DNA from 4 places in the Brenneria sp. L3-3C-1 genome. Region 1 is predicted to be linked to each of the others. Evidence: predicted binding sites of a transcription regulator. Region 1 holds the regulator's gene; each other region holds the start of a gene.
What was found. The regulator sigma-54, encoded in region 1, starts transcription at its own class of promoters, with help from an activator protein. The targets are predictions, from matches to a motif close to GTTGGCACANNTTTCGCTNT.

Region 1 (2,208 bases):
CCGCCATTAACATGGAGCGTGGCGTCGGCGATTTTTTGTACTTTCTCCACTTTAAGCACCACATTGACCTGATTAATGCGGTCGAAATATTGCTCTAATTTGGCAAACTTGGTGTTCACGAAATCGCGCAGCGGTTCCGTAATTTCGATGTGGTGTCCGGTAATGTTGAGCTGCATAGTGTCTTCCTTCTCTGTTGAGATCAAACCAGTTGTTTACGCTGGTTCGACGGTGGGATAGATAAAGACTCTCGGTATTTCGCCACGGTACGCCGCGCCACAATGATGCCCTGTTCAGAAAGCAACGTGGTCAGCTTGCTGTCGCTTAGCGGTTTGGCGGGATTTTCCGCAGCAATTAATTTTTTAACCAGTGCCCGGATAGCCGTCGACGAAGCTTCACCCCCGCTGTCGGTATTTACGTGGCTGGAGAAGAAATATTTTAGTTCAAAAATGCCGCGGGGGCTGTGCAGAAACTTTTGCGTCGTCACCCGGGAAATCGTGGATTCATGCATATCCACCACCTGGGCAATATCCGCCAGCACCATCGGTTTCATGAATTCTTCGCCCTGTTCAAAAAAATCCTGCTGCTGTTCGACAATGCAGCGGGTGACTTTGAGCAGGGTATCATTACGGCTTTCCAGGCTTTTTATTAACCAGCGCGCTTCCTGTAGATGGCTGCGGATAAACTGACCGTCGCTGTCGCTGCGCGCGCTGTTGCCCAGCGCGGCATATTGCTGATTAATCTGTAACCGCGGAACGCTGTCGGTATTCAGCTCCACCACCCAGTGTCCCTGGATTTTGCGTACCAGCACGTCGGGAATGACGTATTCGGACTCGCCGGTATTAATTGACTGCCCCGGACGGGGATCGAGGGACTGAATCAGCGCCAATGCTTCTTTCAGCGCCTCTTCTTTTAACCGTGTGGCGCGGATCAGGCTGCGGAAATCATGGTTGGCCAGCAGATCGAGATGGTCGCTGACAATCAGTCGGGCTTCGGTAAGACGAGGCGTATCGTCCGCAAACTGGGAAAGCTGAACCAGCAGACAATCGCGCAGATCGCGGGCGGCGACGCCAACGGGATCAAAACGCTGTACGCGTTTGAGCACGGCTTCCACTTCATCCAGCGTGACGTTTTCATCGCCGATGCTGTCGAGAATATCTTCCAGCGGCACGGTGAGATAACCGGTGTTGTCCACGGCATCGACGATAGAGGTGGCGATGGCGGCATCGGTATCGGAAAAAGGCGTCAGCTCGACCTGCCACATCAGGTAATCCTGAAGCGTCTGAGTGGTTTCGCCCTGGTAGATCGGCAACTCTTCATCACGATAATCGGTGCCGGTGCCCGACGGCGTGCCTGCGGAATAGATTTCGTCCCAGGTCGCGTCAAGCGGTAACTCTTCCGGCATGTCCTTGTGCTCAAGCGCTTCACCGGTATCCAGTGAATCACTGTCGGTTGTCTCGAAAGACTCTATTTCTTCATGATTGTCCGTTTGCTCTAGTAACGGATTGCTTTCCAGCGCCAATTGGATCTCTTGTTGCAGTTCAAGCGTGGACAGTTGCAACAGACGGATCGCCTGTTGTAGCTGCGGAGTCATGGCCAGTTGCTGGCTAAGCCTGAGTTGCAAACCTTGCTTCATGTAGCGCTAACTTCCTTATATTTATTTTATGTCGTCAATTAAAAAATCCTACCCTATCAGAGTCGGAAGCCTTCGCCCAGATAGACACGTTTTACCTGTTCGTCGGCCAGAATTTCCGTAGGTGAGCCGTGAGCGATTAAATGCCCCTGACTGACGATATAGGCGCGCTCACAGACATCCAGCGTTTCGCGGACGTTATGATCGGTAATCAACACGCCCAGTCCGCTGTCGCGCAGATGTTCGATTATTTTTTTTATATCAATCACCGAAATAGGATCGACGCCGGCGAAAGGCTCATCCAGCAGGATGAATTTAGGATTCGCCGCCAGCGCGCGGGCAATTTCCACCCGGCGTCTTTCGCCACCGGAAAGCGATTGTCCCAGACTATCGCGCAAATGAATAATATGGAATTCTTCCATTAGTTCATTGGCGCGATCTTCCTGCTGTTCCGAGGTCAGATCCTTGCGGATCTGTAATATCGCCATCAGATTGTCATACACGCTCAGCCGGCGAAAGATCGACGCTTCCTGCGGTAAATAGCCAATCCCGCGCAGCGCGCGATCGTGAAGAGGCAG
Region 2 (2,208 bases), on a different contig from region 1:
TCGAACTCAACCGGATGCGGCGTCATGCGAACGCGGTCATTTTCCGCTTTACGCAGTTCGATATAGGCATCAATCGTGTCATCGGTGAATACGCCGCCACGAGTCAGGAATTCGCGATCCGCATCCAGCGCGTTCAGCGCTTCCTCCAGCGAACCTGCAACCGTTGGGATTTCGCTCGCTTCTTCCGGCGGCAAATCGTACAGGTTCTTATCCATCGCATCGCCAGGATGGATCTTGTTGATGATCCCGTCCAGGCCGGCCATCAGCAGCGCAGAGAATGCCAGATACGGGTTAGCGGCCGGATCCGGGAAACGGACTTCAATACGGCGCGCTTTCGGGCTGGCAACCACCGGGATACGGATAGAGGCGGAACGGTTACGTGCGGAATAAGCCAGCATGACCGGCGCTTCGTAGCCAGGAACCAGACGCTTGTAGGAGTTGGTGCTGGGGTTGGTCAGCGCGTTGATGGCTTTCGCGTGTTTGATGATACCGCCGATATAGAACAGCGCGGTTTCAGACAGGCCGCCGTATTTGTCGCCGGAGAATAGATTGGCGCCGTTTTTGGCTAACGACATATGGCAGTGCATACCGGAACCGTTATCGCCGAACATCGGCTTAGGCATAAAGGTGGCGGTTTTGCCGAATGCGTGAGCAACGTTGTGCACCACGTATTTGTAGATCTGAATTTCGTCAGCTTTTTTGGTCATGGTGTTGAAGCGGGTAGCCACTTCGTTCTGACCAGCGGTTGCGACTTCGTGGTGATGAGCTTCAACCACCAGTCCCATTTCCTCCATGGTCAGACACATGGTGGAACGGATGTCCTGTGAAGAGTCTACCGGAGGAACAGGGAAGTAACCGCCTTTTACTCCCGGACGGTGACCTTTGTTGCCGCCTTCGTATTCTTTGCTGGAGTTCCAGGCGCCCTCGATATCATCGATAGTGACATGGGAGCCGGAGATGCTGCTGCCGAAACGAACGTCGTCAAACAGGAAAAATTCAGGTTCCGGCCCGAACAGAACGGTATCGGCAATACCGGAAGAACGCAGGAAATCTTCGGCGCGTTTGGAGATGGAACGCGGATCGCGATCGTAACCCTGCATGGTGCCGGGTTCCAGGATGTCACAACGGATGATCAGCGTGGATTCTTCAAAGAACGGATCGATGACCGCAGTGCTGGCATCCGGCATCAATACCATGTCGGATTCGTTAATGCCTTTCCAGCCGCCAATCGAGGAACCATCAAACATTTTGCCTTCTTCAAAGAAATCGGCATTAACTTGGTGAGCCGGAATGGTGACGTGCTGTTCTTTGCCTTTGGTATCGGTGAAGCGCAAATCAACAAACTTCACTTCATGTTCATTCAGCATCGTCAAAACATGTTCTGCGGACATACTTGGTTCTCCCGATTGTCATTTATCGTCGTGGAACGAATATCGTTGTGGATTGATGTTGTTACCGTGAGTAGACTAAAGCTAAAAGTGTGCCAACTTTTTAAATTAGTGCGATGTGTTGCCCTTTGGGGCTTTCCTTATCAAAACCCGCTGCACCATTATAGCAGATGGCACCAAAATGGTGCTTTATGGGTGAATGTGTGCACTAATATGGTGCGCAGGTGCCAACTTGTAGCGCTTTTGCACCGTGAAAGGGATCACAAAGTAAGCAGCATCAGGTTGTTTATCATAGATGCTTGTGATCTTGTTTAGTCCCTCGATTAATACGTGTACAATAGCGCGCTATTTCTAAATGCCTGAGGCAAAGCTGTGATCGAAAATTTGCGTAACATCGCCATTATTGCGCACGTTGACCATGGGAAAACCACCCTGGTTGATAAGTTGTTGCAACAATCCGGAACTTTCGGAGAACGCACTGAAGCAACCGAACGTGTAATGGACTCCAACGATTTGGAGAAAGAGCGTGGAATTACCATCCTCGCCAAAAATACCGCCATTAATTGGAAAGACTACCGTATTAACATCGTGGATACACCGGGACACGCCGACTTTGGCGGTGAGGTTGAACGTGTTATGTCGATGGTCGACTCGGTGCTGTTAGTCGTTGATGCAATGGATGGCCCGATGCCGCAGACCCGTTTCGTGACCAAAAAAGCATTCGCTAATGGTCTGAAACCGATCGTGGTAATCAACAAGGTCGACCGCCCCGGCGCGCGTCCAGACTGGGTTGTCGATCAGGTGTTCGACCTGTTCGTGA
Region 3 (2,208 bases), on a different contig from region 1:
ATTATCTGGCCTGAATCAGCCGTTCCCGATGTCGAAAACCATCAGGGAGCTTATCTTACCCAGGTTGATGAGCTGCTGCGCCGCCGCAATAGCAGTCTGGTCACCGGCATTGTTGATACGCGTCGCAATGGCGCGCAGTATGACTATTACAACAGCATTATCGTGCTGGGTGACCAAACCCCGTACCGCTACCCGACCAGTAACCGTTACAACAAACATCATCTGGTGCCGTTCGGCGAGTTTGTCCCGCTGGAGACGCTGCTGCGCCCGATCGCTCCGCTTTTCGATTTGCCGATGTCCTCTTTCAGCCGCGGCAATTATCTCCAACCACAGTTGAATGTTAACGGCTATAAGCTGACGCCAGCCATCTGTTATGAAATTATTCTGGGCCAGCAAATGCGGGATAACTTCCGTGAAGACACCGATATGCTGTTAACCATTTCGAACGACGCCTGGTTCGGTCACTCTATCGGACCGTGGCAGCACTTCCAGATGGCGCGGATGCGCGCGCTGGAATTAGGCCGCCCGTTGATTCGCGGCACCAACAATGGCGTGACCGCGGTGATCGCGCCTGACGGCGAAATCAGCGCCAGCCTGCCGCAGTTTACCCGCGCGGTACTGGATACCCGCATCGTTCCCACTTCCGGGCTTACGCCCTATGCGCGTTTCGGTTCCTGGCCGCTGTGGGCGATTAGCCTGCTCGGCGGCTTTTTCGCCATTATCTTCAGCCTGCGCCGCCGTTAGCCTCTTCTCCCCCCACTCAAGGCATGTTAACGCATGCCTTTATGCTTTCATTTTCCAAGTCACCTCCGTCGTTCCCCTTTCACGCGACGGCGGAATCGCTCAGTCGCCGACTGGTCGCGCCTTGATGCCTATCAGGTATTGTTATTAACTGGCATGTGTTTTGCTTATTTCTATTATTGTAAATGATTGTCTCAACGTTTTTTGCCGTTTCGCACTGAAAAAGCACGCTTTCAGAGCAAACGCTGCACCATGTTTGTGCATATGGACTTTATTGCCGCCATTTGGTGCGGAGTGACTCGCAAAAAACAAACATTTCGACATCAATTTATTTACAATAAGCTACTTTTTAACAGTATACATCGTTACGTCGCTCTTTAGCGGTGCATGATTTTGGTACCGCGGAAGTAGCAGAACGTCAGCATTGATTTAGCGGCACGATTTTAGCTATACAACTACAGATCCACAATTACAGCGCCATAACTACAGCAAAGGAGTTAGAACATGCAAATGCGTAAACTGGCACTATCACTGCTTCTGCTCGGCACCACAGCCAGCCTGGCGGCTCAGGCCGAAGAACTGACGGGTACGCTGAAAAAAGTAAAAGATAATGGCGTTATCGTTATCGGCCACCGTGAATCATCCGTTCCTTTTTCTTATTACGATAACCAACAAAAAGTCGTCGGTTACTCGCAGGCCTATTCGGATCAAATCGTAGAAGCCATCAAGACGAAACTGGATGCGCCTAACCTGCAAGTCAAGCTGTTGCCTATCACGTCTCAAAACCGTATTCCACTCTTGCAGAACGGAACCTTCGATCTGGAATGTGGTTCGACGACCAATAACCTGGAACGTCAGAAACAGGCCGCTTTCTCCAACACGATTTTCGTTGTCGGTACGCGTCTGTTAACTAAAAAAGACTCCGGCATTAAAGACTTCCCTGACCTGGCGGGTAAAACCGTCGTCGTCACCTCCGGCACCACCTCTGAAGTTCTGTTGAATAAGCTGAACGATGAAAAACAGTTGAAAATGCGCATCATCAGCGCCAAAGACCATGGCGACTCTTTCCGTACGCTGGAAAGCAGCCGTGCCGTGGCCTTTATGATGGATGACGCGTTGCTGGCCGGTGAACGCGCCAAAGCCAGAAATGCCGATCAGTGGGATATCGTCGGCACCGCCCAGTCGGAAGAAGCTTACGGCTGTATGTTGCGTAAAGACGATCCTCAGTTCAAACAGCTGGTCGATGAAACCATCGCTTCAGTACAAACCTCCGGTGAAGCGGAAAAATGGTTTGATCGCTGGTTCAAACAACCCATTCCGCCAAGAGATCTCAATTTGAATTTCGAACTTTCTGACGAAATGAAAGCCCTGTTCAGCGCGCCAAATGATAAGGCTTTAAACTAATTAATAATGAGAATAAGGGCAGAACGCTCTGCCCTATGATTGCTGATTCGTGGCAGGACAGAC
Region 4 (2,208 bases), on a different contig from region 1:
AATTTGGCTTTAGTTCCGTAGGCACGGTCGGGGTTGGCGTGCTGTATGCGTTTATTAATTATCTCGGGCGCCTAAACGAGCCATTAATTGAGTTGACCACCCAGCAGTCGATGTTGCAACAGGCGGTGGTCGCCGGTGAACGGATCTTCGAACTGATGGACGGGGCGAAGCAAGGCTATGGCGGCGACGCGCGGCCGCTTACCCAGGGGCGCGTCGAGATTAATGATGTTTCCTTTTCTTACGGTACGGACAAAAACGTCCTGCAACATATCTCACTGACTATACCGGCCCGGGGGTTTGTTGCGCTGGTCGGGCATACCGGCAGCGGCAAAAGTACGCTGGCCAGCCTGTTGATGGGATATTACTCGCCGGATAAAGGTGAAATTCTTCTGGATGGGCGTCCGTTGCCGACCTTATCGCATCAGGCGTTACGCCAGAGCATCGCGATGGTGCAGCAGGATCCCGTGGTGCTGGCTGAGTCTATGTATACCAATGTTACGTTGGGCCGTGATATCAGTGAAGACGACGTATGGCGAGTGCTCGATATTGTGCAGCTATCCGATCTGGTGCGTTCGTTTCCTGACGGGCTCCATACTCACGTTGGGGAGCAGGGGAACAATTTGTCCACCGGGCAGAAACAGCTGTTGGCGATCGCCAGGGTGCTGGTGCAAACCCCCAAGATCCTGATCCTGGATGAAGCAACCGCGAACATTGATTCCGGAACGGAACAGGCGGTGCAAAAGGCGTTAAACATCATACGGGCGCAAACCACGCTGATTGTTATCGCTCATCGCTTATCGACGATTGTCGAGGCCGACACGATTATGGTGCTCCATCATGGACAAACCGTCGAACAAGGCACGCACGAGCAGTTGTTGCGCCAGCAGGGACGTTATTACCAGATGTATCAGTTGCAACTGGCGGGAGAGGAACTGGCGGCGGCGGTTACCCATGAGTCTGCTCCGGTGTCGTGATCGGGATGCACCTATAAGTACAACCACAGGCCGCGGGCTGTTCGTTGCTTCGCACCATCACTAAGCATATTCATTCTGTTTTTAGCCGCCATGCACTAAAATTACGCGTATTGCACCTAAGTGGTGCGATGCGTGCGCCGCTTTATTTGATTTTTTTTCTCCGGAGAGTCTTTTCTCGCCATCAACAGACCTGAACCACGTTCGGTTCCTTGATATCCGTAAGATAAATCATTTATGGCACACCCTTTGCTTTAATCATTGCGTGAAGATAATTCGAAACGATCGTAATCCGAGATAGCAGCGGACGTAAGTCTGAACTTAACGGTTAGGGGGATGATGAATGAAACTGGTTACTGTGGTGATAAAACCATTCAAGCTGGAAGATGTGCGCGAAGCCTTATCTTCCGTCGGCATTCAGGGACTCACGGTCACTGAAGTGAAAGGATTTGGACGTCAGAAAGGGCACGCTGAGTTGTATCGTGGCGCGGAATACAGCGTTAACTTTTTGCCAAAAGTAAAAATTGATATCGCGATTGCTGATGATCAACTGGATGAGGTTATTGATGTGATCAGTAAAGCGGCCTATACCGGAAAAATTGGCGATGGTAAGATTTTTGTCGCTGAATTACAAAGAGTTATTCGTATTCGTACCGGCGAAACCGACGAAGCCGCACTTTAACGCCTGACTTAGATTCGTAAATAGGGATGGATGAAAATGAAAAAACTTGTCTCCTCATTAGGTCTTGGTGTGGCTGCTTTGCTCCCGTCCTGGGCGATGGCTGCCGCACCAACGATCGATAAAGCAGATAATGCGTTTATTATGATTTGTACCGCGTTGGTACTGTTTATGACTATACCTGGAATTGCCCTGTTTTATGGCGGTCTGATTCGTTCCAAGAACGTGCTTTCCATGCTGTCTCAGGTGATAATTTCTTTTGCGCTGGTTTGTATTCTATGGGTCGTCTACGGCTATAGCCTGGCTTTCAGTGAAGGTAACGCTTTCTTTGGCGGTTTTTCCAACTTCATGTTGAACGGTATTACCATTGATTCGATCACCGGAACATTTTATCAGTATGTTCATGTGGCTTATCAGGCTTCTTTCGCCTGTATCACTGTGGCGCTGATTGTGGGAGCCATTGCTGAGCGTATCCGTTTCTCTGCGGTGCTGATCTTTGTTGCGCTGTGGCTGACTTTCTCCTACCTGCCGATGACCCATATGGTATGGGGTGGCGGT

Region 2: glnA (glutamate--ammonia ligase) is a predicted target of sigma-54. The motif match lies at 1,469-1,488, and genes of this name have one in related genera.
Region 3: JG725_RS07420 (amino acid ABC transporter substrate-binding protein) is a predicted target of sigma-54. The motif match lies at 1,173-1,192, and genes of this name have one in related genera.
Region 4: glnK (P-II family nitrogen regulator) is a predicted target of sigma-54. The motif match lies at 1,208-1,227, and genes of this name have one in related genera.

Annotation. Positions count from the first base shown of each region.
Region 1 covers NZ_JAEMHF010000004.1:219,977-222,184, reverse strand. Annotated here, with positions in the region: gene hpf (ribosome hibernation promoting factor) at 1-176, opposite strand, end outside; gene rpoN (RNA polymerase factor sigma-54) at 200-1,633, opposite strand; gene lptB (LPS export ABC transporter ATP-binding protein) at 1,690-2,208, opposite strand, start outside.
Region 2 covers NZ_JAEMHF010000009.1:15,206-17,413, forward strand. Annotated here, with positions in the region: gene glnA (glutamate--ammonia ligase) at 1-1,391, opposite strand, end outside; gene typA (ribosome-dependent GTPase TypA) at 1,761-2,208, shown strand, end outside.
Region 3 covers NZ_JAEMHF010000002.1:209,914-212,121, forward strand. Annotated here, with positions in the region: gene lnt (apolipoprotein N-acyltransferase) at 1-744, shown strand, start outside; gene JG725_RS07420 (amino acid ABC transporter substrate-binding protein) at 1,246-2,145, shown strand.
Region 4 covers NZ_JAEMHF010000002.1:334,884-337,091, reverse strand. Annotated here, with positions in the region: gene JG725_RS07995 (SmdB family multidrug efflux ABC transporter permease/ATP-binding protein) at 1-974, shown strand, start outside; gene glnK (P-II family nitrogen regulator) at 1,315-1,653, shown strand; gene amtB (ammonium transporter AmtB) at 1,690-2,208, shown strand, end outside.